2 regions of the Burkholderia ubonensis genome follow, and region 2 is predicted to be linked to the other one. Evidence: riboswitches for the same ligand, from Rfam matches in the RefSeq annotation. Region 2 holds a riboswitch; the other holds the start of a gene.
The links. Region 2 has a riboswitch for thiamine pyrophosphate ahead of WJ35_RS09755 (FAD-dependent oxidoreductase). Riboswitches for the same ligand answer to the same signal wherever they lie in the genome.
Positions count from the first base shown of each region.

Region 1: linked by a shared signal. The riboswitch ahead of thiC (phosphomethylpyrimidine synthase ThiC) and the one ahead of WJ35_RS09755 (FAD-dependent oxidoreductase) in region 2 are both predicted to bind thiamine pyrophosphate.

Region 1 is NZ_CP013420.1:1,345,627-1,361,430, forward strand. It holds partial or broken gene WJ35_RS06060 (EamA family transporter) at 1-472, opposite strand, end outside; gene WJ35_RS06065 (molybdopterin-dependent oxidoreductase) at 919-1,707, opposite strand; gene WJ35_RS06070 (cytochrome b/b6 domain-containing protein) at 1,737-2,369, opposite strand; gene WJ35_RS06075 (pentapeptide MXKDX repeat protein) at 2,475-2,732, opposite strand; TPP riboswitch at 2,909-3,026, shown strand; gene thiC (phosphomethylpyrimidine synthase ThiC) at 3,102-5,033, shown strand; gene WJ35_RS06085 (glycine zipper 2TM domain-containing protein) at 5,301-5,513, shown strand; gene WJ35_RS06090 (hypothetical protein) at 5,725-5,973, shown strand; gene WJ35_RS06095 (DMT family transporter) at 6,103-7,029, shown strand; partial or broken gene WJ35_RS06100 (EAL domain-containing protein) at 7,247-8,537, shown strand; gene arfB (alternative ribosome rescue aminoacyl-tRNA hydrolase ArfB) at 8,547-8,951, opposite strand; gene WJ35_RS06110 (AAA family ATPase) at 8,948-11,170, opposite strand; partial or broken gene recB (exodeoxyribonuclease V subunit beta) at 11,167-14,884, opposite strand; gene recC (exodeoxyribonuclease V subunit gamma) at 14,881-15,804, opposite strand, start outside.
Region 2 is NZ_CP013420.1:2,128,792-2,144,595, forward strand. It holds gene WJ35_RS09735 (ABC transporter ATP-binding protein) at 1-132, opposite strand, end outside; gene thiE (thiamine phosphate synthase) at 232-1,341, opposite strand; gene WJ35_RS09745 (thiazole synthase) at 1,338-2,153, opposite strand; gene thiS (sulfur carrier protein ThiS) at 2,194-2,391, opposite strand; gene WJ35_RS09755 (FAD-dependent oxidoreductase) at 2,426-3,586, opposite strand; TPP riboswitch at 3,801-3,922, opposite strand; gene WJ35_RS09760 (ABC transporter ATP-binding protein/permease) at 4,195-5,955, shown strand; gene thpR (RNA 2',3'-cyclic phosphodiesterase) at 6,068-6,622, opposite strand; gene WJ35_RS09770 (hypothetical protein) at 6,619-6,861, opposite strand; gene WJ35_RS09775 (glutamate synthase subunit beta) at 7,137-8,603, opposite strand; gene WJ35_RS09780 (glutamate synthase-related protein) at 8,689-13,392, opposite strand; gene WJ35_RS09785 (transposase) at 13,686-14,399, opposite strand; gene WJ35_RS09790 (OmpW/AlkL family protein) at 14,591-15,322, shown strand; gene ugpQ (glycerophosphodiester phosphodiesterase) at 15,459-15,804, opposite strand, start outside.

The DNA.
Region 1 (15,804 bases), 780 kb from region 2:
CGATGCCGACCATCCCGAGCGCGACGGCCACCCATTCGCCCTTCGTCACGGGCCGCCCCGCGACGGCCGCGATCACGGTCGCGAACAGCGGCACCGTGGCGACCATCACCGCGGCCGAGCCGCTGCTGACCGTGCGCATCCCGAGCGCGATCGTGCCGGACGACAGCGCGACGAGCATCGTGCCGACGATCGCCGTGTTGCGAATCTCGACGAGCGTCGGCCATTCCGGCTTGCGCCGCAGCGCGAAGATGAACAGGCCGATGCCGCCGAGCAGGTTGCGCAGCCCCGACAGCAGCAGCGGCGGGAACGACTGCAGCGCGAAGTGCAGGCCGCTGTAGGTCGAGCCCCACACGAAGTAGATGAACACGAGCGCGAGCGCGACGCGGCCGCCGCGGCTTTGCGGCAGGCGGATGCGCAATGGCAGTCGGGGCAGCCGGGCGAAGAAATCGAGGAGGCGGTCGAGCGGCGTCATCGTTCAGCCTGCCCGCACGGCAGGTGGCGCGCTCCGCTGCAAGACGCCGGAGCAACCGGCAAGCGGCCCAGACGGGACCGGGGAAGCGGGGACGAGCGTGCGGAACGACATGACAGTGCGAACGGCGACGAATAGGAACCGGCAAGCGGCGGCAGAGGGTCGGACAAGATGTGCGCGCACGGCATCGTGCGCGCATGCTCGGCATTATGGCATCAAGGATTCGAAAGGATCGCCCGGCCCGGCCGAAAGGATGTCGACTGACGTTTCGGCGCGACATTTGCGGGCGCGGCACGGGTGAGGTGGGACGCCGCGGGTACGTCGGGCGTGTGCCGACGGCCGGCTCGGGCGGCCGCCGCGCGACGCCGCCCACCATCACGCACCATCGCCCACCATCGCGCGCGGTGCGCCGCCGTGACGCACCGCCCCGCCCCGCACCGCCCCGCCGCTCACGATCCGCCGAACCAGTTGTACCCCTGGTCGACCCAGTACCCGCCCGGATACGTATTGGTCACGAAGATTTCCATGATGTGCTTCGGGTTCTTGTAGCCGAGCTTGGTCGGCATCCGCAGCTTCATCGGAAAGCCGAATTCGGGCGGCAGGCGACGCCCGTCGTACTCGAACGTCAGCAGCGTCTGCGGATGCAGCGCGGTCGGCATGTCGATGCTCTCGTAGTAATCGTCCGCGCATTTGAAGCCGACGTACTTCGCGCTCGTATCCGCGCCGACGCGCGCGAGGAACGCGCCGAACGGCGTGCCGCCCCAGCGCCCGATCGCGCTCCATCCCTCGACGCAGATGTGCCGCGTGATCTGCTCCGCATGCGGCAGCGCATACAGCTCGTCGAGCGTCCACACGCGCTTGCCGCTCACGCGGCCGGACAGCGCGAGCCGGTACGTCGCCGCATCGACGTGCGGCACCTCGTCGATCCCGTAGTACGCGTTGAACGGGAACGGCCGCGTCAGGTCCGCTTCGGTATAGGTCGGCGCAAGCCGGTCCGGGCTGAACAGCCATGCCTGCACGCGGTCGTTCATCCGCGACACCTTCTCGAGAAACGCGTTGACCGACGCATCGTCCTGCAGCGTGCAGCCGGACAGCATCGCGAGGCCGCCGAGCGTCAGGATGCGGCGATTGAACAGGCGCCGCGACGGCATCGCGAGCTCGCGCCGCACGTCGAGCGCGAGCGATTGCCGGTCGAGCGTCCACGGCCGGCGCTCGCCGGGGGATTCGGATTCGGACATGATGAGTTCCTCGATCGTGAGCAGACGAATCAGCGGCCGCGCAGCATCGCGAGCAGCGAGCGCGGCACCAGCAGCGCCATCGCGACGTGCACGACGAAGAACGCGACGAGCACCGACATCGCCCAGAAATGCACGACGCGCGCGCTGTCGTAGCCGCCGAGCAGCGTGCGCAGCAGCGGAAACTGCACCGACTTCCAGATCACGAGACCGGACAGCACCAGCACCACGAGATCGACGATCGCGGTCAGATAGGCCGCACGCTGCACCGCGTTGTAGACGCTCAGGTCGTCGTGCGACAGCTTGCCGTGCAGCGCGGCGCGCAAGTCGCGCCACACGGCGGCCGGCGTGACCGGCCAGAACTTGCGCGCGAGGCGTCCGGTCGCGATCGCCATCGTCAGGTAGAAGATCCCGTTGCCCGCGAGCAGCCACATCGCCGCGAAATGCCATTGCAACGCTCCGCCGAGCCAGCCGCCCAGCGTGATGCCGTGCGGGAACGCGAACGGCGGATAGATCGGCGACGCATCGTAGATGCGCCAGCCGGACAGCACCATCACGATCGCGGCGAGCGCGTTGAGCCAGTGGCACACGCGCACCCACGGCGGGTGGATCGAGCGCGCGGGCGGCGTCGCGGCCGCGGGCCCGGTGGCGTGAACGGTTTGCATGATGACGACTCCTCCAGTGGCGCGGCTGCCGCGCCGGCCGGGCGGCGCCCGCTGTCGCGAACGCATGACCGGGCCGGCGGCACGTGCCGCGCGCGAACCATCCCGTCAGTTGGACGGGCTCATCTTGTCGTCCTGCTTCGGCTTGCCCATCTCGTCGTGCGACATGGCGCCCTTCTTCATCGCGTGCTTCTGCTTCTTCATGCCGTCCTTCTGCATCCCTTCGTCCTTCGACATCGCTTCGTGGCCCATCGCGTCCTTCGACATCGGCGCCTGATCCTTCGACATCGCGTCGTTCTGCGCATAAGCGCCCGTCACCGCGAACGCAAGGCCGGCGACGCAGGCTGCCATCAGTGCTTTTTTCATGACATCACTCCAGTACATGGGTTCAAGGAGCCGAATAGACGGACGACGCGGCGCCATATGACAGGCCGTCGCGAAATTTTTTCGCGACGCGCGCAGCCGCGCGATGCTGCGGCCGTGCATCCGGCACGGATCTGTCCCCGGTTGAAACCGCCGCGAAGCCGGTGTATCGTGTGCGCTTGCTAACGCGGGGGTCCTGCAATGCGCCCGGTCAACAAACCGGCAATTGCGGGTGAGAAATACCCTTTGAACCTGATCTGGATAATGCCAGCGCAGGGAAGCGTACGGGCTTCGCCGCCATCCCTCTGACGAAACCCGCCGCCTCACGAATCTCGTCTCCTGCTTAGCGAGCGCCCCACATCAGGAGATCGCATGAACGCCAATCCGAAGTTTCTGTCCGCCGACGCGCACGTCGACGCCGCTGCCGTCGCGCCGCTGCCGAATTCGCGCAAGATTTACGTGACGGGGTCGCAGCCCGACATCCGCGTGCCGATGCGCGAGATCACGCAGTCCGACACGCCGACCGGCTTCGGCGGTGAAAAGAATCCGCCCATTTACGTCTACGATACGTCGGGCCCGTACACAGATCCAGAAGCGAAGATCGACATCCGCGCGGGCCTGCCCGCGCTGCGCCAGCGCTGGATCGAAGCGCGCGGCGACACCGAAACGCTGTCGGGCCTCACGAGCGAGTACGGCCGCGAACGCGCGGCCGACCCGGCCACGGCCGACCTGCGCTTCCCGGGCCTGCACCGCCATCCGCGCCGCGCGCAGGCCGGCAAGAACGTCACGCAGATGCACTATGCGCGCCAGGGCATCATCACGCCGGAAATGGAATACATCGCGATCCGCGAGAACCAGCGCCGCGCCGAGTACCTGGAAAGCCTGAAGGCGAGCGGCCCGAACGGCGCGAAGCTCGCCGCGATGATGGGCCGCCAGCATGCGGGCCAGGCGTTCGGCGCCGCCGCATTCGGCCCCAATGCGCTCACCGAGATCACGCCGGAATTCGTGCGCTCGGAAGTGGCGTGCGGCCGCGCGATCATCCCCGCGAACATCAACCACCCGGAATCCGAGCCGATGATCATCGGCCGCAACTTCCTCGTGAAGATCAACGCGAACATCGGCAACTCGGCCGTCACGTCGTCGATCGGCGAGGAAGTCGACAAGATGACGTGGGCGATCCGCTGGGGCGGCGACACGGTGATGGACCTGTCGACCGGCAAGCACATCCATGAAACGCGCGAGTGGATCATCCGCAACAGCCCGGTGCCGATCGGCACGGTGCCGATCTACCAGGCGCTCGAGAAGGTCAACGGCAAGGCCGAGGACCTGACCTGGGAAATCTTCCGCGACACGCTGATCGAGCAGGCCGAGCAAGGCGTCGACTACTTCACGATCCACGCGGGCGTGCGCCTGCAGTACGTGCCGCTCACCGCGAACCGGATGACGGGCATCGTGTCGCGCGGCGGCTCGATCATGGCGAAGTGGTGCCTCGCGCATCACAAGGAAAGCTTCCTGTACGAGCACTTCGAAGAGATCTGCGAAATCATGAAGGCGTACGACGTGAGCTTCTCGCTCGGCGACGGCCTGCGCCCCGGCTCGATCTACGACGCGAACGACGAAGCGCAGCTCGGCGAGCTGAAGACGCTCGGCGAGCTCACGCAGATCGCGTGGAAGCATGACGTGCAGGTGATGATCGAAGGCCCGGGCCACGTGCCGATGCAGCTGATCAAGGAAAACATGGATCTGCAGCTCGACTGGTGCAAGGAAGCGCCGTTCTACACGCTCGGGCCGCTGACGACCGACATCGCGCCGGGCTACGACCACATCACGTCGGGCATCGGCGCCGCGATGATCGGCTGGTTCGGCACCGCGATGCTGTGCTACGTGACGCCGAAGGAGCACCTCGGCCTGCCGAACAAGGACGACGTGAAGGAAGGCATCATCACGTACAAGCTCGCCGCGCACGCCGCGGATCTCGCGAAGGGCCACCCGGGCGCGCAGGTGCGCGACAACGCGCTGTCGAAGGCGCGCTTCGAGTTCCGCTGGGAAGACCAGTTCAACCTCGGCCTCGATCCGGACAAGGCGCGCGAATTCCACGACGAAACGCTGCCGAAGGATTCGGCGAAGGTCGCGCACTTCTGCTCGATGTGCGGCCCGCACTTCTGCTCGATGAAGATCACGCAGGACGTGCGCGAGTTTGCGGCGCAGCAAGGCGTGTCCGAAACCGAAGCGCTGAAGAAAGGGATGGAGGTCAAGGCCGTCGAGTTCGTGAAGACCGGCGCCGAGATCTATCACCGCCAGTAAGCGGACATGCGGAGGCCGCGGCTCGCACGGGCCGCGGCCCCGCACACGTCTGCCGACGCCTGCACGAGCCCGCTTTCGAGCGGGCTTTGTTTTGCGCGTTCGTCGCATCGCGCATGCCTGCCCGCGGGCGAGAAACAATTCATTACGAAAGCGCCCGAGCCTTAACAAGTCCTTACAGCAGCATGACGGGACGGCGGGTAGATTGGCCATATGCACAGCCTCGATACGGTCGTGCGACCTCCCTCCACTACCACAAGGACAACGATCATGAACTCGATCCGACGTATTGGGGTGTACGCACTGCTCGTCGCGACGATGGCCAGCCTGACGGCGTGCGACTCGATGACGAGACGTCAACGCGACACGGCCATCGGCGCGGGCGTCGGCGGCGTCGCCGGTGCGGCGATCGGCGGCAATGCGCTGTCGACCCTCGGCGGCGCAGCCGCCGGCGGCATCATCGGCAACCAGATCGGCAAGTAAGCGTACGCTCAGGCTCATTCCAGGTCGCCGCCGCGCGCGGCGGCTTGGGCAAAACGGCGTTTCCGCGGTGCGGAAACGCCGTTTCGCATTGGCGGGCACGCATTGGCACATTGCGCGGCGATGCCCCCGGAAACGCGCCGTTACCCTTTCGCTCGCCGATGCGTCGCCGTGCGGGCTAAGCTGAAGCATCGGCTCCCGCCGGAGAAACATCATGACCAGGACCCTCGTCGCCACGGCGCTCGCATGCGCAGCCCTCGCCGGCTGCTACTACCCGTACGGCTACTATCCGTCCGGCTATTACGCGGCGGCGCCCGTCCAGACCGCGCCGGTGTATGTCGAGCCCGCGCCCGCCTACTATTATCCGGCGCCCGCCTATGCGCCGGCCTGGGGCGGCTGGTGGGGGCCGGCGGTTTCGCTCAATTTCGGCTTCGGCGGGCGCGGCGGCTGGCGCCACCATTGATGCACCGGGGCGCGGCCGGGCGGGCGCGCGCGCCGAGGTCCCGTTTCTTGTCGTTTCATCCGATCGTGAAACGAACGCGCGATCCTGCGGTGTAACATCCACCGCATTCCTCCTCTCGCCGGCCGCCCGATGTCGCCCAAGAACGCCCTTCTGCTGACCGTGCTCGCCGCCCTGTGGGGCGCGTCGTTCCTGTTCATCCGAATCGGCGTCGCCGAGTTCGGCGTCGCGCCGCTGATGGTGCTGCGCGTCGGCATCGGCGCGCTGTTCCTGCTCGGGCTCGCGCTGACGCGCATTGCGCCCGCCGCGCTCGGCGCGCAACTGCGCCGCCATGCATGGCCGCTGTTCGTCGTCGGCGCGCTCAATTCCGGCGTGCCGTTCTGCCTGTTCGCGTTCGCGGAACTCACGCTGTCGGCCGGCGTGACGTCGGTGATCAACGCGACGACGCCGCTGTGGGGCGCGCTCGTCGCGTACCTGTGGCTGAAGGACAAGCTGTCGCTGCCGCGCGCGCTCGGCCTCGTGATCGGCTTCGCCGGCGTGCTCACGCTCGTCTGGGACCAGGTTGCGAGCGCGCACGGCGGCGCGGGCGCGGGCGCGACCGCGCTCGCCGCGGCCGCGGCGCTCGGCGCGACGCTGCTGTACGGCATCGCGGCCAACTACACGAAGCGCAAGCTGAGCGGCGTCGACCCGCTCGTCAACGCGACCGGCAGCATGATCGGCTCGACGGCGCTGCTGCTGCCGTTCGCGATCGCGACCTGGCCGGCCGCGCCGGTCGGCGCGCACGCGTGGGGCGCCGTCCTCGGCCTCGGCATCGCGTGCACGGGCATCGCGTATTTCATCTTCTTCTACCTGATCGCGCACGTCGGGCCGGCCCGCGCGATCACCGTGACGTTCGTGATCCCGGTGTTCGGCCTGTTGTGGGGCGCGCTGTTCCTCGGCGAACACGTGTCGGCCGTGATGCTCGAGGGCTGTGCGATCGTGCTCGCCGGCACGGCGCTCGCGACCGGCGTGATCAGACGGATTCCGGGCTTCGGCCCGCGCGGCGGCGAGGCGGCCTGAGCGGCGTGCGGCTGACGCCTGCGCCGCGCGCCGGTGTAGCGTTTGCGTCTGGAGTTTCCCTGATACGCACGGCGCGCAGTTACCGTTACACTCGCAGCACTCATCCGCACAAGGCGGTTACGATGCACCGCGTTCTTTTGCGTCCACCCGCGTGTGTGACGGTTTCGGCGCGGCGCGCACGAGACCGTCTCGCCGATCGCCGCAGGGCATCTTCGACATGAAGCCCGCCCGCGACCTCCCCCGCGAACTCTCGCTCGAATCCCTGCTCGAACGCCTTACGCCGACGCCCAGCGGCTGGGTGACCGACTATCGCGGCGTGACGCTGCGCAGCGTGTTCCAGCCGGTGCTGTCGATCACGCACAAGCGCGTCGTCGGCTATGAAGCGCTGCTGCGCGCGACCGATGCGAACGGCGAGACGCTGTCGCCCGGCGCCCTGTTCGACAAGGCGCACGGCGGCCGACGCGCTGCTGCTCGACCGGCTCGCCCGCTGCCTGCATACCGCCAATTTCGTCGCGCAAGGCATCGGCGACGGCTGGCTGTTCCTGAACGTGACGCCGCGCGTGCTCGATTCGGGCCTCGTGCAGCGCGAGTTCGTCGAGTTGCTGTGCAAGCATTTCGCGTTGCCGCCGAACCGCGTCGTGCTCGAGGTCGTCGAGCAGCCGTCGCGCGACGAAGCCGCGCTCGCCCGCACGATCGACATGATCCAGCACCGCGACTTCCTGATCGCGATCGACGATTTCGGCACCGGCTTCTCGAATTTCGACCGCGTGTGGCGCGCGAAGCCCGACATCGTCAAGCTCGACCGCTCGCTCGTCGAGCGCGCGACGTGGTCCGCCGAGGACCGCCGCATCATGCATCACCTCGTGTCGATGCTGCATCAGGCCGGCGCGATGGTGCTCGCGGAAGGCGTCGAGAGCGACGACGCGCTGCAGGCGCTGATGGAAGCGGACATCGATTTCGTGCAGGGCTTCCAGTTCGGCCGGCCCGACCCGTCGATCGCCCGCGCGAGCGCGGCGGCGCCCGCGCTGCTCGATGCCGCGTGGAAGCGCTTCATCGCCCGCCGCCACGCGCAGACGAGCGCCGCGCAGCCGGGCTTCGATGCAATCGAACGGCTCGTGCTCGCCGGCGCGGCCGCGTTCGCCGCGAGCGGCGACCTGCGCAACGCCGCGCAGCGCGTGCTCGTGATGCCGTCGGCGCGCCGCGTGTTCGTCACGAACGAGATCGGCGAACAGTTCCTGCCGTCGATCAGCGCGCAGCCCGACGAGCGCAATCCGATCACCACACGCCTTGCGCCGCTGTTCCCGGAAACGCACAGCAACTGGTCGCGGCGGCCGTACTTCCAGCGCGCGATCGCCGCGCCGGGCCGCGTCGCGCTGATGGGGCCGCACTTCTCGCTGACCGAAGGCCGCGATTGCTATACGGCCGCCGTCGCGACCCGCGTGCACGATCGGCTCGTCGTGTTCTGCGTCGACTTCGTGCTCGACAGCGCGGGCACGATCATGCGCTGACGACGCGCGTCAATCCACGATCTTCCCCCGCCCGGACTTCACGACGCTGCGGCGCGCCTTGTGCTCCAGCCGCCGCTCTTTCGACGCGCGCGTCGGCCGGGTCGCGACACGTGCGCGCGGCGTGACGGCGACGCTGCGAATCAACGCGTCGAGCCGCGCCAGCGCGGCTTCGCGGTTCCGCTCCTGGGTCCGGTGCTCCTGCGACTTGATCACGACGACGCCGTCGCGCGTGACGCGCTGGTCCGACAGCGCGAGCAGCCGCTCCTTGAGCAGCGGCGGCAGTGACGACGCGCGGATGTCGAAGCGCAGGTGAATCGCGCTCGACACCTTGTTGACGTTCTGTCCGCCCGCGCCCTGCGCACGCACCGCGGTCCATTCGATCTCGGCCGGATCGAGCGTGTAGCGGATCATCATCGCGACGCCTCCGTGGCGCGCCGCGCAAGCGCCTCGGCGATGCGCGCCGACAGCCCCGAATCGCGCTGCGTGCGCGTCGCGATCGCCTGCGCGAGTACGCGGCGCCCGCCGATCACCTGCACGCGCGTGCGCGCCCGCGTCACCGCCGTGTAGACCAGCTCGCGCGTCAGCACGCGGCCGAACGTCGCCGGCAGCACGAGCGCGGCTTCGTCGAATTCCGAGCCCTGCGATTTGTGAACGGTCAGCGCGAACGCGGTCTCGTGCGGCGGCAGCGCGGCCGGCGACACGGCGCGCGCGGTGCCGTCCGCCCGCTTGAACCACACGCGCAGCACGCCCTGCGCGTCGGGCAGCGCAATGCCGATGTCGCCGTTGAACAGCCCGAGCGCATAGTCGTTGCGCGTCACCATGATCGGCCGCCCGGTGAACCAGTGCGCGCCGACCGCGAGCGGCACGTGCGCGGCGCGGCGCACGTGCGCCGCGACGAGCGCATTGACGTGTTCGGCGCCGCGCGCCCCGCCACGCGTCGCGCACAGGATCCGGAAGCGGTTGAGCGCGTCGAACAGCGGCAACGGGTCCGGCACGGCGGCAGCGAGCGCATCCCGCAACGCGTCCAGATAGGCGGAAAAGCGCCGCGCGAGCCGTTCGACGGTCGTCGCGGCGAGCGTGTCGCCGGCATCCTCGTGGAACGACGCGGCGGCCGCGTCGCTCGCCGGCAGCGCGTCGAGCGCCTCCTGCACGTCGCCGCGGCGGATCGCCAGCGACAGGCGGCCGATTGGCGAATCGAGCCCGAAACGGTAATTGCGCTCGAGCCACACGACGCAATCCGCGAGCGGCGCCGGGGTGGTCGCTTCAGCGGCCTCGACGTCCTCCGGAGCAACGGGGGGCATCGCCGCGACGCGCTGCGCGGCCCCGGCATCGAGCGGCGGCAATGCGGCCGCGTCGAGCCACGCCAGTTCGTCGGCCTCGATCCATGCGGGCCCATCGTCAGCGTCGTCGGCGTCGCCTGCGGCTTCGTCGTCCGTCGCCACGGCCGCAGGCGGCTCATCATCGAACAGCGACGCCTGGCGGGGATCGGCCGGGGGCGGCGCGACCGGCGTGCGCCCGATCGCAGCCGCCGCCGTGGCTGCGTCCGGCTCGGCATCGGCCGGCGTCGGCAGCGCCGCGACGAACGCCGCTTCGTCGATGCCGAGCGCCTGCGCGATGCGCGCGCAAGCTGCCGCACTGAACGACGGCCGCGCGCTCAGCTCGGCGAACACGGCGCCCGCCTCGACCGCGGCAAGCTGGTCCTTGTCGCCGAGCAGCACGAGCCGCGCGCCCGGCGCGAGCGCATCGAGCAGATGCGCGGCCAGCGCGACGTCGATCATCGACGCTTCGTCGACGACGATCAGGTCGTAGGGCAGCGGGTTGTCACGATGATGGCGGAACCCCGCCGCCCCGCCGCCGCCCAGCAGGCGGTGCAGCGTGTACGACGTGTTCGGCAGGCGCGCGGCGAGTTCGGGCGGCAGGTCGCCGGCCCGCGCGTGCAGCGCTTCCTGCATCCGTTGCGCGGCCTTGCCGGTCGGCGCGGCCAGCGCGATGCGCAGGCCGGGATGCGCGTCGAGCAGGCACGCGAGCACGCCGACGACGGTGGTCGTCTTGCCGGTGCCGGGACCGCCGCTGACGATCGTCACGCGGCCCGTCAGCGCAACGATCGCCGCGACGCGCTGCCAGTCGGTTTCGCCGGTCGCCGGCCCGAAGTAGCGGGCGAGGCGCTCGCGCAGCACGTCGGGCGCCGGCGCCGCATCGGCCGCGGCCGCCCCCGCGCCCGCCTGCGCGACGAGCGCTTCGGCGAGCCGCCGTTCGTATGCGAAATAGCGCGCGAGGTAGAGCCGGTCGTGCCGGTCGACGATCAGCGGCCGCTCCTCGCCGCGCTCGAGCACGCCGAACGCGGCGACGCCGCTCGCCGCGAGCGCCGCGCGCACGTCGGCGAGCGGTTCGTCGTAACGCTGCGCGAGCGCGCCGAGCGACACGCACACATGTCCGCCCGCGGTCGCGCGGCTGGCCGCGAACGCGGCGCGCGCGGCCCAGCGCGCCGCCGCGGCCGGCGCGCCCGCGCGGCGCGCAAGATCGCCGATCCGGCGCGCGAAGCCTTCCGCGAGCGCAATGCCGAAATCCGCGGGCTCGGGCAGGCGCGCGACGAGGCCGCCGGTGAACTCGAGCGTATCGTCGGGCGTGCTCATGCGCGGCCCCCTTCCATCATCCGGTCGAGCGCGTCGACGAGCTCGCGCGCGGGCCGCCGCGCGTGCACGCCGGCCGGCGCGCCGCCGCTGCGCCAGCCGGGCCGCACGCCGCGCACGAACAGGTACAGGTAGCCCGCGATATGCGTGTCGTAGTCGTACTCGTGCAGCCGGCCGCGCAGGTAGCGATGCAGCGCGACCGTATAGAGCAGCGCCTGCAGGTGATACGCGTGATCGGCCATCGCCGCGTCGAGCGCGCGCGGGCCGTAGGCATCCGGCGTATTGCCGAGATGGTTCGACTTCCAGTCGACGATCCAGAATCGGCCGTCATGTTCGACGATCATGTCGATGAAACCCTTGATGTAGCCGGCAAGCACGCCCGCCTCCAGCGCGACGTCCGGATACCCGTGCGCGACCAGCAGCCGGCGCAGCGCGCTCAGGTCCAGCGACGGCGCCGCGAACAGGAAGCCCATTTCGTTGAGCCGCCTGGCCGGATCGAGCCCGGCCAGCCGCATGCCCGGCACGAGCTCGGTGCGCACGACGTCGTCGACGAGCCGCGCCATCATCGCGGGCAGCCGCTCGCCGAGCTCGGGCTCGGCCTCGACGGGCCGGTCGTGCAGCGCGCCGAGCGCGGCCGCGTGCCACGATCCCGGATCGGTGAAATCGCTCAGCTCGAACAGGCGGTGCAGGCACTCGCCGGCCGCCGCGCCGCGCGGAAACACGAGGATGTCGTCGTCGGGCGGCGCAGCCTCCAGCCACGCGTCGCCCGGATCGTCATCCGGCGCGAGCGCCGCGAGCGCATCGTGATCGGGCCGCAGATCGTCTTCCGGCACGGCCGCGACGCCCGCCTCCTCGCGCGCCATCGACGCCGTCAGCGAACTGAAGCTCGCCATCCGCCACGCATCCCGCAGCAAGCGCGACGCCAGGCGCGCCGCCAGCGCCTCGTTCGCGTCGTGTCCGGCCGCAAGCCGCTCGCGGCGCGCGGGCACCGGCAGCGGCGCGACGCTCACGGAGCCGCCCGCGAGCGCGCGCCACGCCTGTTCGAGCGCCGCATCGTCGGGCGGCTCGTCGAGCCACGCGTCGAACGACCCGCCCGCCGGCCACGAGCCAGTTGAGCACGCTGCGCCGCGATTCGCGCGTCGAGCGCGACGACAGGTACGGCCCCGCGACGAGATAGCAGCGGTAGACCGCGCGCGTGAGCGCCACGTAGACGAGCCGCGCACGCTCCGCCGCCTGCTCGCGCAACGCCTGTCGCGCCGCATGCTCGGCGGCCTCGTCGTCGCAGCCGTAGTGCAGCACCGCATCGCCCGCTTCGTCGTGATATTCGCGCGCGTCCGGCAACCCGGACGCGAACGGTTCGCGCAGCGCGCCGTCGTTCAGGAACGGGCAGAACACGATCGCGTATTCGAGCCCCTTCGATTTGTGCACGGTCACGATCTGGACGAGGTTGCGGTCGGATTCGAGGCGCAGCTGCGCGTCCTCGCCGCCGCCGTCGAGCCGTTGCGCGGCCAGCCAGCGCAGCGTCGGCGCGATGCCCGGCTGCGCCGACGCGCGCGCCTGCGTCAGCTCGGCCAGATGGTTGACGTCCGTCACGCGGCGCTCGCCGTCGGCGCCCGCCATCAGCCGCTCGGCGATCCGCAGCTCGCGCGTGAACGTGCGCCACATCACCGCGAAGCCGCGCTCGCGCCACACCAGCCGGTAGCGCGAAAAGCGCTCGACCCAGCTCATCGCATCGGCGCCGTTGGCGGCGCCGATAGCGGCGGCGTCCGCGCCGGGCGCATCATCGCCGCCCTGCTCCATCCGCCACAGCGCGTGCGCGTCGAGGCCGAACCAGTCCGACGCCAGCGCCGCGCGCAGCCGCCGCAGGTCGCCCGGCGCATCGATCGCCGCGAGCACGCGCTCGAGCTGCTCGGCGTCGCCGGTCGAGAACACCGATGCCTGCGCGAGCTCGACGCTGCCGATCCCCCATCGCGCGAGCTCGCGCTTCACGAGGCTGCCCTGCTTGTGCGTCTGCACGAGCACCGCGACGTCGCCCGGCGACAGCGGCGTGTCGCCGAGCCGCACGCGGCCGTCGCGCGCGCCGCGCATCAACCGGGCGATCTCGGCCGCGCACGCCTGCGCGGCATACGCTTGCGCGTCGCGCTTGAGCCACACGCCGTCGCCGTCCGGCAGCGTCCAGATCCGGAAGTCGCCCGCCGGGCCCGCATCCGTCTCGTCGGCCAGCGGCGCGCGCACGCGCGTGCCCGCGCGCACCGGGTAGTAGTCGAGCCCGTCGAGCACGAACGCGCGCGGGTTCGACTGGAAGAAGCGGTTGCACGCATCGACGATCGCCGGCGTCGAGCGCTGGTTGACCGCGAGCGTGTAGCATGCGCTCGCCCGCGCGCGCGCGGCCAGGTACGTATGCAGATCCGCCGCGCGGAAGCTGTAGATCGCCTGCTTCGGATCGCCGACCAGGAACAGCGGCCCGCCTGGCGCGAAGATCCGGTCGAAGATCGCGAACTGCAGCGGATCGGTATCCTGGAACTCGTCGATCAGCGCGGCCGGATAGCGCGCGCGCAGCGTGTCGGCGAGCCACGGATGCTCGTGCAGCGCGTGATACAGGTTCGCGAGCAGATCGTCGAACGACACGATGCGCCGCGTGCGCTTGCGTTCGGCCAGCTCGCGCGGCGCGTCGTCGAGCCACGCGGCGATCAGCGCGAGCCAGCGCGCGCGCTGCACGGCCTCGGCCGCGGCGACCGCCGCGTCGAGCGCGTCCGCGATCTCGAAGAACGGATGCACGGGCGTCGCGCCGCCCTTCTTCGTCGCCTTGACGAGCGCCGTATGCGTCAGCTTCAGCGCGGCCTTCGGCAGCGCGGCCGTCGCATCGGCTTGCGCGAAATGCGCGGCCCACGCGTCGAGCGCATCGGCGATCGCCTCCGGCTTGTGCGAGCGCTGGTTGAGCGCCGGCTGCGCGGCGCGCAGCAATGCGTCGAGCGCGTCGCGCTCGGCCGCCCATATCCGGGCCGCCTCCGCGAAACATTCCGCCGCGGCCGCTTCCGCCGTTTCGTCCGGCTCCGCGACGCCGTCCCAGCGCAACGCGGCGAGCGGCTTCTTCAGCCGGCGCGCGAGCTGCGCGTCGAGCGCGGCCGGGCCCGCGCCGGATTCGACGAGCCACGCGGCGAAGCCCGGCCAGCGCGCCGCCATCGGTTCGACGCGGGTGCGCCAGAAATCCACCGCGAGTTCGAAGCGCAGCGCCGCATCGTCGGCCTGCATCTCGAACGCGAACGGCATTGCGGCGGCGAACGGCGCTTCCTGCAGCGCGCGCTGGCAAAACGCGTGGATCGTGTGAATCGCCGCCTGGTCGAATGCGCGCAGCGCGCGCCGGATCCGTTTCGCCGCCGTCTCGGGATCGAGCACGCCGCCGTCGCCGAGCGTCGTGTCGACGAGCCGCGCGATGAACGGATCGCCGCCGTCGTCGCCGGTGTCGAGCGCGTGCGCGAGCTGCGCGAGCCGGCCGCGGATGCGCTCGTGCAGCTCCGCGGTCGCGGCCTTCGTGAAGGTCACGACGAGAATCTGGTCCGCGCCGAGATCCTTCTCGAGCAGCAGGCGCACGTACAGCGCGCAGATGTTCCAGGTCTTGCCGGTGCCCGCCGACGCCTCGATCTGATTGACGCCGTCCAGCGGACACGCGAACACGTCGAGCTCGAGCGCCGCCGGCGATCTGGATGCGGCGTTCATTCGAGCTCCTTCAGATGTTCGAGCATCGGCTCGAACACGAGCCGCGCGAGCGTGCCGAACGGCTCGTCGAGCGACGGATTCGCGCCGCGCCACGCGATCGCGAGCGCGGGATCGTCGGCTTCGCTCACGACCCGGTCGTTGATCCACACGCTTGCCGCCTTCGCTTCGCTATCGGTCACCCGGGCCCACGCGCTGCGCGGAAAGAAGCGCAGCGGCATGCGCCGGCCGGCCCTGAACAGCGCCGCGAGCGGCGCGAGGCGCTCGAGCGGCGCCGCGACGGGCGTCAGCTCGAACGCGCCGCCGCTGCCGAACCACAGCGTGCGGCGCGGCCCGTCGGGCACGGCCGCGCAGTAGACGAGATGCGCGAGCCATGCGGACAGGTAGTCCCGCGCGCTCGGGCGTGCGTAGCGATAGATCACCTGACCGGCCGGCGTGAGCCTGTTCAGCGTGCCGTGCAGCGCGAGCGGCGCGCTCACCGCATCGGCCGACAGCATCGCGTCGTGCACGCCGAACAGTTCATCGGCGGTTTCGGGCCATGCAGGCGCGATCGTGAGCGTGAACGGCCGCCGCGCGACGCCTTCGGCGAGCGCACGACGCACGTTCGTCGCCAGTTGCGTCAGCGAACCGAGCGCCTGGTCGCGCCACACGGCCCCGGTCGCGCCGCCCGGCAGCTCCGGGCTCGCGTCCGCGATCCGCAGCGCATGGTCGCGCGCGCGCGCGTCGCCCGATTCGATCAGGAGCGGCAGCACGCGCTCGGCGAGCGCGTCGCTGCCCGCGTAGTCGAGCGCGAACGGCTCGGTGTCGAGCAGTTCGGCCTGCGCGTCCGCGAGCACGATGCCGAGGCGCTCGCGCAGCAGCGCGCGCGCCGGGTGACGCCAGAAGCGCTCGAAGTCCGCGAACGCGACCGGCTCGACGGGCTC
Region 2 (15,804 bases):
GCCCATGACCGCGACCACCTGCCCGCGCGCGAAGCGCAGGTTCAGGTTCGACAGGACGAGGCGGTCGCCGTAGCCGAAGTCGACATCGCGGAGTTCCAGCAGGGTCTCGGAAGTGGTGGGGGCGGCGCTCACGGAGCTGACATTCCTTTTACGCAGAACGCCGAATTATAGGGCCTGCATCGGAATGATGTCGTGACGTTGCCCTCGGCCTTCCGGTCAATGAATGTCAAATTATCCGGGAAACAATTGCTGCAGCGCAATAATCCTTGCCCGATAATCCGCGGCCCCGGTCACCGCGCTGACCACCGCGACGCTGCCGACGCCCGTCGCCAGCACGGCCGGCAGCGTGTCCGGCCCGACCCCGCCGATCGCGACGAGCGGCGCCTGCGCGCCCGCGAAGCGCGCGTAGCGGGCGATCCGGGCGAGCCCCTGCGGCGGCGCGGCGACTGCCTTGGTCGTGGTCGCGAACACCGGCCCGAGCGCGAGATAGCTCGGGCGCACGTGCAGCGCGCGCAACATTTCGTAATATCCGTGACTCGACAGGCCCAGCCGCAGCCCCGCGCGCGCGATCGCCGCAAGGTCGGCCGTCTCGAGGTCCTCCTGGCCCAGATGCACGCCGTATGCCCCTGCTTCCACGGCAATCTGCCAGTAATCGTTGATGAACACGCGCGCGTCCGGACGGCGGCGCCCCGCGGCAACCGCGCGCTCGATTTCCGCGCGCAGCAGATCCGGCGCGGCGCCCTTCACGCGCAGCTGCACGGTCAGCACGCCGCAGTCCAGCACCCGCTCGACCCATTCCGCGCTCGGCACGACCGGATACAGGCCGAGCCGCGCGGGACACGGCGGGAAGGCCGGCTCGGGCGCGGGCGGCAGCCCGGCGACGCGCGGGAATCGTGCCGGGTCGACGGGCCAGGGGTCCGCGTCGCCGGTTTCGTCGCCGTCGCGCCACGCGAGCGCGAGCACCAGCGCGTCGGGCGGCGCGAAGCCGCAATCGAGGAACGCGGCGAGCGCGGGCATCCAGTCGTCCGCGAGCGGATGGGCACCTTCGAGCGCATGGCGCGCGCCGGCGGCATGCAGCACCGCGCCGCGCTCGTCGAATTCGATCGCGACCGCGTCGGCGGACGCCGGGCGCGATGCGGCCGACGCGCGCACCTGGGCCGCCCGGTCGCCGGCCGACACGATCAGCACGTCGCCGTCGGCCGGCAGGTCGGGCGGCGCGACGCACAACCGCCACGACGCCGCGCCGCGCGGCCACTCGCCGAGCCGCGCGCGAATCCGCTCGGCCGCCTCCGTCAGCTCGTCCGCGGGCGGCCAGAATGCGGCGGCCAGCCCCGCGCTCACGCGCCGCCCCCGTCCTGGTGCCAGAACGGCATGCCGACGACCGGCGTGCTCGCGTGCGCGGTTTCGCGCGCATCCATCGGCCCCGCGAGGTACGCGGCCCGGCCGGCGGCGACGCCCTGCGCGAATGCGCGCGCCATGATTTCCGGATGGGTCGCCTGCGACACCGCCGTGTTCAGCAGCACGCCGTCGAAGCCCCACTCCATCACCTGGCACGCGTGCGACGGCACGCCGAGCCCCGCGTCGACGATCAGCGGCACGTCCGGCAGCCGCTCGCGCAGCACGCGCAGCCCGTACGGGTTCACGACGCCCTTGCCGGTGCCGATCGGCGCGCCCCACGGCATCAGCGCCTCGCAGCCGACGTCGAGCAGGCGCCGGCCGATCACGAGATCCTCGGTGCAGTACGGCAGCACCTTGAAGCCGTCCTTGACCAGTTGCGCGGCGGCCTCGATCAGGCCGACCGGGTCGGGCTGCAGCGTGTAGTCGTCGCCGATCAGCTCGAGCTTGATCCAGTCGGTCTCGAACACCTCGCGCGCCATGTGCGCGGTGGTCACCGCCTCGGCGACGGTCTGGCAGCCGGCCGTATTCGGCAACAGCGGCACCGCGTGACGCTTGAGCAGGTCGAAGAAGCCGGCTTCGGCGGTGCCGCCGCTCATCTGGCGGCGCAGCGCGACCGTCAGGAGGCCGGGCTGCGCAGCCGCGATCGAATCGGACAGCGACTGCAGCGACGGATAGCGCGACGTGCCGAGCAGCACGCGGCTTGCGAAAGTTTCGCCGTACAGCGTCAGCGCATCGGCGCAAGGGAGGGACGTCATCTCGTGTTCCTGGAAAAGATCGGGGATGCACCGGCGGCGCTCAGCCGCCCGCGACGGGGTGCACGACGTCGAGCTTGTCGCCCGCGGCGAGCGCGCGCGCCGCATGCTGCGCGCGCGCGACGAACGTGCCGTTCAGCGCGACCGCGAACGGCGGCCGCGCGCCGTACGCGGCGAGCGCGTCGGCAACCGTCGCGCCGTCGGGCAGCGTGAGGGTCTGCTGATTGATCTGAATATTCATGGCTTGCTTCGTCGAATACGGGAGGCGACGCGCGTCAGGCCGGCTGGCGCGCAACGTCGCGGTGATGAAGGAGATCCGGCCAGCGTGCCGCGCCGCGCCACGCGGCGAACGCATCCGCGCCGCCGAACGTGCCTCCGGGCGCGCCGGACGGCGCGCCGGACAGCGCCGCCTCGGCGAACGCGACCGCCGCGTGCGCGACCTCCGGCGCGATCATGAAGCCGTGCCGGTACAGGCCGTTGACGGCAAGCGTCGCGGCGCCGTCCCAGATCAGCGCCGGGCGATGGTCGGGCAGCGTCGGCCGGCACTGCGAATTCAGTTCGAGGATGCGCGCCTCGCCGAACGCCGGATGCACGGAGAACGCGGCGCTCAGCAGCTCCAGCGCGGAGCGCACGCTGACGGGCGACATGTCCTCGCCCTCCACTTCGGTCGCGCCGATCACGTACAGGTCGTCCTGCTTCGGCGCGATGTACAGCGGATAGCGCGGATGCAGCAGCCGCACCGGCCGCGTCAGGCCGATGCCCGGCGCATGCACGCGCGCGACTTCGCCGCGGATGCCGCGCAGCGCGGGCAGCACCGGCTTCGCGCCGAGCCCGCGGCAGTCGATCGTGAAATGCGCGTCCGGCAGGTTGCGCGCGTCGATCGCGACGTGCCAGTGCGTGGCGACGCCGCGCTGCGCGAGGCCCGCGGCAATGGCGCGCAGCGCCTGTCGGTTGTCGAGCTGGCCTTCGCGCGGCAGCAGCAGGCCCCGCGCGAAGCGGCCCGCGAGCGCCGGCTCGGCCGCATCGACCTGCGCGCCGGCAAGCGTGACGAGGCCGCCGTCGAGCAGTGCGGCCGGCGCGTTCGCGCGCACGCGCCGCTCGAACAGCGGCGCCTCGGCGCGATCCGCGTGATGCCAGACGACGAGCGTGCCGTGGTGCTGGAAGAACACCGGCTCGGGAAGTTCGGCGAGCCACTGCGGCCACCGTGCGAGCGACGCCACGCCCAGCTCGGTGATCAGCCGTTCCGCGCTGGCCGCCTCGGCGAGCGGCGCGAGCATCGCGGCCGCGATCCACGCGGCCGACTGCTCGCCGTCGGGGCCGCCGCGCTCGTAGAGCGCGACGCGATGCCCGTTGCCCGCGAGCCGCCACGCGATCAGGCGGCCGACGAGGCCGCCGCCCAGCACGGCGAAATCCGGACGAGAGGTCGGCGTGCTCATCGGACGCCCTCCCCGCGAAAAGCGCGTCCATGCGGAGCGGACACGCGTGCGTGATCCCGTGCGAACGCGCGCGGGGCGGGACAAAAGACTGAAGATTGATCGGCCATCGAATCCTTCCGTAACGCGCGTCGCGCGTACCCAAAAGGACGAAACCGGCAGCAAAGGCCGGCCGGACGGAACAGCGCGCTGGCAATGGGGACGCAGCCAGCGCAGCCCGGCGGGATCGGAAACTTCCCGCGCCGGTATTACCCGGATCGGGTGCGAAGGGTCTCTCTCAGCCTCGCTGCGGCGCCGGTATCTCTGCCGGCCGTGCACGAAGCACCCCTGTTTCGTCGACGGCCATTAGACCATAAAAGCGGAAATCGCCGCAAACTGTCCCCGGTCGGCAATTTCACCGATGCCGCGCGCCGCTCTGGCACAATGCCCGCAGGCCGGTGCGCTTGGGCGCGCCGGTTGCCGTTTCACCGCTGGCCGTTAAGACCCGTTTAAGACGGGCGGACCACAATGCGCGACGCCCGCCGTCATGCGGCACCTTTTCCCGGCCCGCCGTTTCGCGGCGCGCACCCGGCACCGCCCGGCCTGCGCGCCGGCTACACATCAGGAAGCACATGACCCAATCGACCCATACCGCCCCCGACGCGCCGCAGGACGAGCGCCCGGTTTCCGCGTGGAGCCTCATCAAGCCCTACTGGGTCTCGTCCGAATGGAAAGTCGCGTGGGGATTGCTCGTCACGATCGTCGTGATCAATCTCTGCGTCGTCTGGATCAACGTCAAGCTGAACCAGTGGAACGCGCAGTTCTACAACGCGCTGCAGGCGAAGAACGTCCACGACTTCCCCGGTCTGCTGATGCAGTTCTCGGCGCTCGCGTTCGGCTTCATCATCCTCGCCGTGTATGGACGCTACCTGCGCCAGATGCTCGGGTTCCGCTGGCGGCAATGGCTGACCAACCGCTTTCTGAACGAATGGCTCGGCGATCGCGCGTTCTACCGGATCGAGCGCGACCGCCTCGCCGACAACCCCGACCAGCGGATTACCGACGACCTGCAATCGTTCGCGACGACGACGCTCTCGCTGTCGCTCGACTTGCTGTCGACGATCGTCACGCTGGTGTCGTTCATCACGATCCTGTGGTCGCTCGCCGGCGCGCTGACGTTCACGCTCGGCGGCACGCCGATCGCAATTCCCGGCTACATGGTGTGGGCGGCCGCGCTGTACGCGGTGGTCGGCTCGCTGATCATCCAGAAGGTCGGCCATCCGCTCGTGTCGATCAACTACCAGCAGCAGCGCGTCGAGGCGGACTTCCGCTTCGGGCTGATCCGCGTGCGCGAGAACGCCGAGCAGATCGCGTTCTACGACGGCGAGCAGACCGAGACCGGCAACGCGCGAAACCTGTTCATGCGCATCCGCGACAACTGGTGGCGCGTGATGAAGTACACGAAGCGGCTCACGTTCGTGCTGAGCTTCTACGGGCAGATCGCGATCATCTTCCCGCTCGTCGTGGCCGCGCCGCGCTACTTCGCGGGCGCGTTCTCGTTCGGCGTGCTGATGCAGATCTCGTCCGCGTTCAACACCGTCAGCGACTCGTTCTCGTGGTTCATCAACAGTTACAGCACGCTCGTCGAATGGCGCGCGACCGTCAACCGTCTGCGCGAATTCAAGCGCGTGATGCGCGCGTCGCACCTGAAGGAAAGCGTGTCGCCCGCGACCGAGCACGGCGGCATCAACCTGCATTACGTCGATAGCGAGCGTCTGTCGACGTCGTCGCTCAAGCTCGCGCTGCCGAACGGCAACGCGCTCGCCGACATCGGCAGCGTCACGATCGAGCCCGGCTCGCGCTGGCTCGTGATCGGCAAGTCGGGCTCCGGCAAGAGCACGTTCATGCGTGCGCTCGCGGGGCTATGGCCGTTCGGCGACGGCGCGATCGACGCGCCGGTCAGCGCGCGGATGATGTTCGTGCCGCAGACGAGCTACCTGCCGATCGGCACGCTGAAGGCCGCGCTCACCTATCCGGCCACGGCCGACGCTTACAGCGACGACGCATGCCGCGACGCGCTGCGCGCGTGCCGGCTCGAGGAGTACGTCGACCGGCTCGGCGAGACCGCGCACTGGACCCGCGTACTGTCGCCGGGCGAGCAGCAGCGTCTTGCCGGCGCGCGCGTGCTGCTGCACAAGCCGGACTTCCTGTTCCTCGACGAAGCGACGAGCGCGCTCGACGCCGACAACGAAGCGCGCCTCTATCACCTGTTCAACGAGCGGCTGCCGCAGGCCGCGATCGTCAGCATCGCGCACCGCGAATCGCTCGCGGCGTACCACGGCGGCACGATCAACGTCGAACGCGTGAGCGACAGCGACAAGGTCGCCGCGTAGCGCCCTGTAACGCTGCGCTCCTGCATGGCGCGGCATTCCTGACTAGCGCTGCACTCGTTATGCAGCGAAGCAACGAGCCGGCGCGCTGCACCGGCTCGCCGTCCCTTCTGCCCTACCCGCCCGCAGCCGCGATCGGCGCCGACACGATCGGCACATGCGACACGCCTTCGTGCGACAACCGGCTTTCGAACAACGTCAGCGCTTCGAAGCGCAGCGCGAGCGGCCGGCCGATCGCGCCGCCATGCGCGGGCTGCCCGACCGCGTAGTGCGGCAGCCGCGCGAGCGTCACGTGCGGCCGGAACGGCCGGCGATCGGTCGGCATGCCGAGCTCGCGCAACACCGCAGACAACGCCGCGTTCAGCGCCGCGCACGCGGGATCGGCCGCGAGTTCGGCCACGATCAGCCTGGCGCGCGGCAGACTCGGCCACCACGCAAGCCGCTCGACCTGCTGCAGCGGCAACGCGTGCTCGGCCGCCAGCGCCGGCAGCCGCGCGGCGAGCGCGTCGCACCGGTCGCGCTCGATCGCGCCGAGAAACGCGAGCGTCACGTGCAGCTGCTCCAGCTGCGTGCGCCGCGCGCCGCGCGCGACCGGCAGCGCGTGCAATGCGTCGCGCGACGCCGCGTCGGGCATCAGCGCGACGAATGCACGGAGCCGGTCGCCGTTCATGATTCGCGCGCCGCGACGCGCGGGTCGGCCAGCGCATCGGCGCCGGCCGGCAGCACGCATGCGCGTGCCGGGATCGTGTGGCGCGCGAACGCCGGCTTAGCGATGCGCTGCCGGCGATAGTCTCCCCACGCGGCACGCGCATGCTTGCCGGGCGCGAGGCTCGCAACGAAGTTGACGACCGCCATCGCCGGCACGATCCCGTAGGCGGCGTTGAACAGACCAGGCACGGATGCGCTCATCCTCAATCCTTCTACAGGGCTCGGTCATATGCGCCGGCCGCGCGAACGCCGCCGTCGGGACGACATGATCGGATCGGGCAGCCCGCCCGAAAACCGCAAACGGAAACGATCGGCGCTCGCATGACATCGCGACCCGATGTGATCAGATTAGGCGACGCATCGCGAAGATGCGTCGACGCGCACGATGCGACCGCGCACCACGGGCGGTCGGCTGCCATAAAAAAACGGGCGCCCTCGCGGACGCCCGTCTCGTCGAAACCTGCTCGCGGCCGAAATCAGCGCGGCAGTTCCGAATGCCCCATCAGGTACGCATCGACCGACCGCGCGCATTGCCGGCCTTCGCGGATCGCCCACACCACGAGCGACTGGCCGCGGCGCATGTCGCCCGCCGCGAACACCTTGTCGACCGACGTGTAGTACGCGCGATCGCCTTCGGTCGCCGCACGCGCGTTGCCGCGCGCGTCCTTGTCGACGCCGAATGCCTCGAGCACCGGAGAAGCCGGCTGCGTGAAGCCCATCGCGAGCAGCACCAGGTCGGCCTTCATCTCGAATTCCGAGCCCGGCACTTCCTGCATCTTGCCGTCCTTCCACTCGACGCGCGCCGCGATCAGCTTCTCGACCTTGCCGTTCTTGCCTTCGAAGCGCTTCGTCGCGACCGCCCAGTCGCGCTCGCAGCCTTCCTCGTGCGACGACGACGTGCGCAGCTTGATCGGCCAGTACGGCCACACGAGCGGCTTGTTTTCCTGCTCCGGCGGCTGCGGCAGCAGCTCGAACTGCGTGACGCTCTTCGCGCCATGACGGTTCGACGTGCCGACGCAGTCCGAACCCGTGTCGCCGCCGCCGATCACGACGACGTGCTTGCCCTTCGCGAGCAGCTGGTCGACGAGCTTGTCGCCTGCGTTCACGCGGTTCTGCTGCGGCAGGAAGTCCATCGCGAAGTGGATGCCGGCCAGCTCGCGGCCCGGCACCGGCAGGTCGCGCGGCGTTTCCGAGCCGCCCGCGATCACCACCGCGTCGAATTCTTCCTTCAGCGTCGCCGGTGAAATGGTTTCCTTCGCCATGTTGCCGATCGAGTCCGGCAGCGCATCCTTGCCGATGAACACGCTGGTGCGGAACGTCACGCCTTCCGCCTCCATCTGGCGCATGCGGCGGTCGATCAGCCACTTCTCGAGCTTGAAGTCGGGAATCCCGTAGCGCAGCAGGCCGCCGATCCGGTCGCTCTTCTCGAACACCGTCACGTCGTGGCCCGCGCGCGCAAGCTGCTGCGCGGCGGCGAGGCCCGCGGGGCCGGAGCCGACGACCGCGACCTTCTTGCCCGTCTTGTGCGCGGCCGGCTGCGGCTGCACCCAGCCTTCCGCCCATGCCTTGTCGATGATCGCGTGCTCGATCGACTTGATGCCGACCGGGTCGTCGTTGATCCCGAGCGTGCACGCCGCCTCGCACGGCGCCGGGCAGATGCGGCCCGTGAACTCCGGGAAATTGTTGGTCGAATGCAGGACTTCGATCGCCTGCTTCCAGTCCTGGCGATACACCAGGTCGTTGAAGTCCGGGATGATGTTGTTGACCGGGCAGCCGTTGTTGCAGAACGGGATGCCGCAATCCATGCAGCGCGCGCCCTGGACCTTCGCGTCCGCGTCGGACAGCGCCTGGACGAATTCCTTGTAGTGCTTCACGCGCGTGAGCGGTGCCTCGTACGCCTCGTGGCGGCGTTCGAACTCCAGAAAACCGGTTGCCTTGCCCATAAGGTGCTCTTCTGATTCCGTGTATCGGGTGGGGGAGCCGCGCGGCCCGTCAGGCGCGCGCGGCCTCTGCTGTGTCGTTCGTCGCTCAGGCGGCCAGTTCTTCCTTCGCCGCCTTCTTCGCGCCGATCTCGCCCAGCGCGCGCTTGTATTCGTGCGGGAACACCTTCACGAACTGGCGCCGCGCCGCGTCCCAGTTTTCCAGCAGCGATTTCGCGCGCGGCGAGCCGGTGAACTGGAAATGACGCTCGACGAGCCCCTTGAGCAGCGCTTCGTCCGTCGTGCCCGCGTGCCAGAGCGCGCGGTCGACCGTGCGCTCCTGCTCGGCCTGCTGCAGCACCGGATCGAGCGCGACCATCGACTTGTTGCACTTCGCCGCGAATGTGCCTTCCGGGTCGTACACGTACGCGACGCCGCCCGACATGCCGGCCGCGAAGTTGCGCCCCGTCTCGCCGAGCACGACGACCGTGCCGCCCGTCATGTATTCGCAGCCGTGGTCGCCCGTGCCCTCGACGACCGCCGTCGCGCCCGAGTTGCGCACGCAGAAGCGCTCGCCGGCGACGCCGCGGAAGAACGCTTCGCCTTCGATCGCGCCGTACATCACCGTGTTGCCGCAGATGATGTTTTCCTCGGACTTGCCGCGGAAGTCGTTGGTCGGGCGGATGATGATCCGGCCGCCCGACAGGCCCTTGCCGACGTAGTCGTTGCCGTCGCCGACGAGATCGAGCGTCACGCCCTTCGCGAGGAACGCGCCGAAGCTCTGGCCCGCCGTGCCCTTCAGCTGGATGTGCACCGCGTCGTCGTCGAGGCCTTCGTGGCCGTGCTTCTTCGCGATCGCGCCCGACAGCATCGCGCCGACCGTGCGGTTCACGTTGCGCACCGGCTGGATGAACGATACGTGCTCGCCGTTCTCGATCGCCGCCTTCGCCTTCTCGATCAGCACATGGTCGAGCGCGCGTTCGAGGCCGTGGTCCTGCACGTCGACGTGACGCGGCGCGACGTCCTCGCAGTCTTCCGGCTGGTGGAACACGCGCGAGAAGTCGAGACCCTTCGCCTTCCAGTGCTCGATGCCCTTGCGGGTGTCGAGCAGGTCGGCGCGGCCGACGAGGTCGTCGAACTTCGCGATGCCGAGCTGCGCCATGATCTCGCGCACTTCCTCGGCGACGAAGAAGAAGTAGTTGACGACGTGTTCCGGCTGGCCCGAGAACTTCGCGCGCAGCACCGGGTCCTGCGTCGCGACGCCGACCGGGCACGTGTTCAGGTGGCACTTGCGCATCATGATGCAGCCCTCGACGACGAGCGGCGCCGTCGCGAAGCCGAATTCGTCCGCGCCGAGCAGCGCGCCGATCACGACGTCGCGGCCGGTCTTCATCTGGCCGTCGGCCTGCACGCGGATGCGGCCGCGCAGGCGGTTCAGCACGAGCGTCTGCTGCGTTTCGGCGAGGCCGAGCTCCCACGGCGTGCCCGCGTGCTTGACCGACGACAGCGGCGACGCGCCGGTGCCGCCGTCATGGCCGGCGATCACGACGTGATCGGCCTTCGCCTTCGCGACGCCCGCCGCGACCGTGCCGACGCCCACTTCCGACACGAGCTTCACCGAGATGCTCGAGCTCGGGTTCACGTTCTTCAGGTCGTGGATCAGCTGCGCCAGATCCTCGATCGAGTAGATGTCGTGGTGCGGCGGCGGCGAGATCAGGCCGACGCCCGGCACCGAGTAGCGCAGCTTGCCGATGTAGTCGGACACCTTGTGGCCCGGCAACTGGCCGCCTTCGCCCGGCTTCGCGCCCTGCGCCATCTTGATCTGGATCTGGTCGGCCGATGCCAGGTACTCGGCCGTCACGCCGAAGCGGCCCGACGCGACCTGCTTGATCTTCGAGCGCAGCGAATCGCCGTCCTTCAGCGGGATGTCGCTGACGATCTCGTCGCCGATCACCGACTTCAGCGACTCGCCCGACTTGATCGGAATGCCGCGCAGCTCGTTGCGGTAGCGCTTCTCGTCCTCGCCGCCCTCGCCGGTGTTCGACTTGCCGCCGATCCGGTTCATCGCGATCGCGAGCGTCGCGTGCGCTTCGGTGCTGATCGAGCCGAGCGACATCGCGCCCGTCGCGAAGCGCTTGACGATGTCCTTCGCCGGCTCGACTTCGTCGATCGGAATCGCCTTCGCCGGCGACACCTTGAACTCGAACAGGCCGCGGAACGTCATGTGGCGCTTCGTCTGATCGTTGATCAGGTGCGCGTACTCCTTGTACGTCTGGTACGAGTTGCTGCGCGTCGCGTGCTGCAGCTTCGCGATCGAATCCGGCGTCCACATGTGGTCCTCGCCGCGCACGCGATACGCGTACTCGCCGCCCGCATCGAGCATGTCGCGCAGCACCGGGTTGTCGCCGAACGCGTCGCGGTGCAGGCGGATCGCCTCTTCCGCGACTTCGAACAGGCCGATGCCGCCGACCTTCGACGCCGTGCCCTTGAAGTACTTCTCGACGAGGTCGGTCGCGAGGCCGAGCGCTTCGAAGATCTGCGCGCCCGTGTACGACATGTACGTCGAGATGCCCATCTTCGACATGACCTTCTGCAGGCCCTTGCCGACCGCCTTCGTGAAGTTGTACACCGCCTTTTCCGGCGACAGGTCGCCCTTCAGGCCGTCGGCCATCTGCGCGAGCGTTTCCATCGCGAGGTACGGGTGGACCGCTTCCGCGCCGTAGCCGGCGAGCAGCGCGAAGTGGTGCGTCTCGCGCGCCGAACCCGTCTCGACGACGAGGCCCGTGCTGGTGCGCAGCCCCTGCTGGACGAGGTGCGTGTGGATCGCCGAGGTCGCGAGCAGCGCGGGAATCGCGACGTGCTCGGCGTCGGTCTTGCGGTCCGACACGATCAGGATGTTGTAGCCCGACTTCACCGCGTCGACGGCTTCCGCGCACAGCGACGCGAGGCGCGCCTCGATGCCGGCCTTGCCCCACGCGACCGGGTAGCAGATGCTCAGCTCGTACGAGCTGAACTTGCCGCCCGTGTACTGGTCGATCGCGCGGATCTTCGCGATGTCCTTGAAGTCCAGCACCGGCTGCGACACTTCGAGCCGCATCGGCGGGTTGATGTTGTTCGTGTCGAGCAGGTTCGGCTTCGGGCCGATGAACGACACGAGCGACATCACCATGTTCTCGCGGATCGGGTCGATCGGCGGGTTCGTGACCTGCGCGAACAGCTGCTTGAAGTAGTGATAGAGCGTCTTGTTCTTGTTCGACATCACCGCGAGCGGCGAGTCGTTGCCCATCGAGCCGACTGCTTCCTCGCCCTGCTGCGCCATCGGCGCCATCAGGAACTTCAGGTCTTCCTGCGTATAGCCGAACGCCTGCTGGCGGTCGAGCAGCGTCGCGCCCTGGCTGCGGCCGGCCGCGACCTCTTCCGCCTTCGGCTCGATCTCGTCGAGCTTGATGCGCACGGCGTCGATCCAGCTCTTGTACGGCTTCGCGTTCGCGAGGTTGTCCTTGAGCTCCTTGTCATCGATGATGCGGCCGTGCTCCATGTCGATCAGGAACATCTTGCCCGGCTGCAGGCGCCACTTCTTGACGATCTTCGATTCGGGGATCGGCAGCGTGCCGGCTTCCGACGCCATGATCACGAGGTCGTCGTCGGTCACGATGTAGCGCGCCGGGCGCAGGCCGTTGCGGTCGAGCGTCGCGCCGATCTGGCGGCCGTCGGTGAACGCGATCGCGGCGGGGCCGTCCCACGGCTCCATCATCGCGGCGTGGTATTCGTAGAACGCGCGGCGGTTCTCGTCCATCAGCGTGTGCTGCTCCCACGCTTCCGGGATCATCATCATCACCGCGTGCACGAGCGGATAGCCGGCCATGACGAGCAGTTCGAGACAGTTGTCGAACGAAGCCGTATCCGACTGGCCCGGGTAGATCAGCGGCCAGAGCTTCGGCAGGTCGTCGCCGAGCACGTGGCTCGCGATCGCGCCGGTGCGGGCGTTCAGCCAGTTGACGTTGCCCTTCACGGTGTTGATCTCGCCGTTGTGCGCGATCATCCGGTACGGGTGGGCCAGCTCCCAGGCCGGGAACGTGTTGGTCGAGAAGCGCTGGTGCACGAGCGCGAGCGCCGACACGACGCGCGTGTCCTGCAGGTCGCGGTAGTACACGCCGACCTGGCCGGCCAGCAGCAGGCCCTTGTAGACGATCGTGCGCGCCGACATCGACGGCACGAAGTATTCCTTGCCGTGCTTCAGCTTGAGCGCCTGGATCCGGTGGCTGGCGGTCTTGCGGATCACGTAGAGCTTACGCTCGAGCGCATCCGTCACCATGATGTCCTTGCCGCGGCCGATGAAGATCTGGCGGATCAGCGGCTCGGTCGCCTTCACGGTCGGCGAGATCGGCATCGCGTGGTCGACCGGCACGTCGCGCCAGCCCAGCACCACCTGACCCTCGGCCTTCACGGTGCGCTCGAGCTCCTGCTCGCACGCGATCCGCGACGCGTTTTCCTTCGGCAGGAAGATCATCCCCACGCCGTACTCGCCGGCGGGCGGCAGCGTCACGCCCTGCTTCGCCATTTCCTCACGGTAGAACGCATCCGGAATCTGGATCAGGATCCCCGCGCCGTCGCCCATCAGCGGATCGGCGCCGACCGCGCCGCGGTGGTCGAGATTCTCGAGGATCTTCAGACCCTGTTCGATGATCTCGTGGCTCTTCTTGCCCTTGATGTGAGCGACGAAGCCGACGCCGCAGGCGTCGTGTTCGTTTTGCGGGTCGTACAGACCTTGCGCGGCGGGCACCGCGGTGAGCGGCTGCTGGTGGTCGTTCATGGGGACACCGTCGTAAAGGGGCCTCGAGGGCCGTTGAACCATTTTCTTGTTGCCGCCGTTACCCGCTCCCGGCAGGAGTCGGCGCGGCCGACAGTGGGCTGGGCAGGCTTCGCCCGGAACCACCGGAATTCGGAATATACGCGACGAATCAAAGGAATAGCAACAAAAACCGCTTGATATGACCCCACTTAAACAGATGCATCGATCTGGTGCCGTTTTATTGGGGCCGTATCGTTTTGGTGCAAAAAGAAGCGGCGCCCGCGGCGCCGCCTCCTGGTCCGCCTGCCCGCGCTTTATTGCTGGATCGGCGGCGTGTTCTCGCGCACCTTTCGAGGGCGTCCGCGCGGCAGCGGCGACACGCGCCGGTTCGCGGTGCGCGCCGCCCATTCGCGATAGGTCTCGCCGCCGAGCACCCAGCCCTTCAGCGTCGCCTGCTGCAGCTGGTCGGCCTGCCGCTCGTCGAGCGGCTGCTCGCACAGCTCCTTGTACGCGCGCTGCCGTTCGAACGGCGTATTGCCGAGCGCCCAGTAGAGCGGGTGGTCGGTGATCAGGCTGTCGACGGTGAGCCCGACGTGATGCCGGTAGCTCGACCAGCGATAGGCGTCGGGCGTCGCGACGAGCTGCGCGCGCACCGGGCTCAGCTCGACCACGCGGCTCGCGAGCAGGAAATACCGCTCGCCTTCGATCACCGTCGCGCGATAGCGGCCTTCCCACAGGGTGCCGCGCCGCGAATAGCGGCGGTTGAAATGCGCGACGTAGCGACGTCCGACCGCCTGCATCGCCTTCGGCAGGCTGGCCTCGTCGCTCGGCGTCACGAGCAGCTGCACCTGGCGCGGCAACAGCACGTACGCGTGCACCGCCAGGTGATGATCGCGCGCCGCGGCCTTCAGGCAATCGATGAAGAGCTCGTAGTCCTGGTCGTCGACGAACGCGGGTTGCTGATCCAGGCCGCGCAATATCACGTGCTGCGGCTGGTCGGGAACGTAGAGTCGTGCTAACCGTGCCATGCTGAATGTCCGTTTGATCGCGTTAGGAAATACCCGAAGGTCCAATTGTGCGCACTTGCGTAGAATCCTCCCGCTCTCGGCGCTGAATCGTACGGTCGTGCGAATCCTAGGGAGAAAACTCTAACTTACGAGCTTGTTTGGTTTTAAACGCAGTAGTCATAATGAGCACGCCTTTGATCGGAGGAGACACAATGAAACGAAAACTGGCCATTACGGGGGCCGCAGCGCTCGCGTTCACGTTCGCGGGTGGTACGGCACACGCGCAATCCGCAGGCAGCTTCTACGTCAGCACCGGCTGGCTCCATCTTTCGCCGCAGGACAGCAGCGATCCGCTGTTCGTCTACCGCGTCGGCGGAACGCCCGTCAACCAATCCATTCCCAACACCGGCGCCGGCATCAGCGACGCCGACACGCTCGGGCTGGCCGCCGGCTACTTCGTCACCGATCACATCTCCACCGAGCTCGTCATGGGGATACCGCCGAAGTTCGACATCACCGGCAAGGGTCGGTTCGAAAATTTCGGCGTGCTCGGCCGCGCGTATCAGTGGAGCCCTGCGGTGCTGCTCCGATACCACTTCAACGAAGCCAACGCCAAGTTCCGGCCATACGTCGGCATCGGCGCGACGTACGTGTGGTTCACCGGCGCGAAGATCACGAACGGCGCGTTCGAGAACGGCGTGCTCGGCGGCCCGACCAGCGCGACGACCAGCAACCAGTGGGCGCCTGTCTTCAACGCGGGCTTCACGTACAACTTCACCAACCACTGGTTCGCCGGCCTGTCGATTTCGTACATCCCGGTGAGCGTCACCGCGACCTTCACGTCGGCGAAGCGGACCCAGGTCGGCACCCTGACCGAAACGTCAAAGGCCAAGATCAGCCTCAACCCGATCGTCACGTACCTCAACGTCGGCTACCGTTTCTAAGCGTAGTCGAATATTTGGGGAATGGTTAATCCCGCTGCAATTTGTAGCGGAATTTTCCTGGCGTTACCCTCCGCAAAGCAGAACGCCCCGGACGGAAACCCGCCGGGGCGTCGTTTTTTCGCGTCAGGTTCGCTCGCTAGAGGATTCCGTCCAGCGCATGCGGGCCAATCAGGTCGATCCGGTCGGTGCAGACCGCGTCGACGCCCCAGCGCACGAGTTCGCGCGCCCGTTCGAGGTCATTGACCGTGTAAACCAGGATGCCCAGCCCGGCCGCCTTGATTGCGCGCACGAGCGGCTCGTCGAGCCGCGTGTGATCCGCGTGCAGCGACACGCAGCCGAGCGCGTCGACCGCCTGCGCGTACCAGTCGTCCGGCACCGTCTCGTACAGCATGCCGCGCGGCAGGCCGGGCGCGGTGACGCGCGCCTGCTGCAGCGCATCGAAAGAAAACGACGACAACAGCGGCGGCACCGCGGCGCCGCGC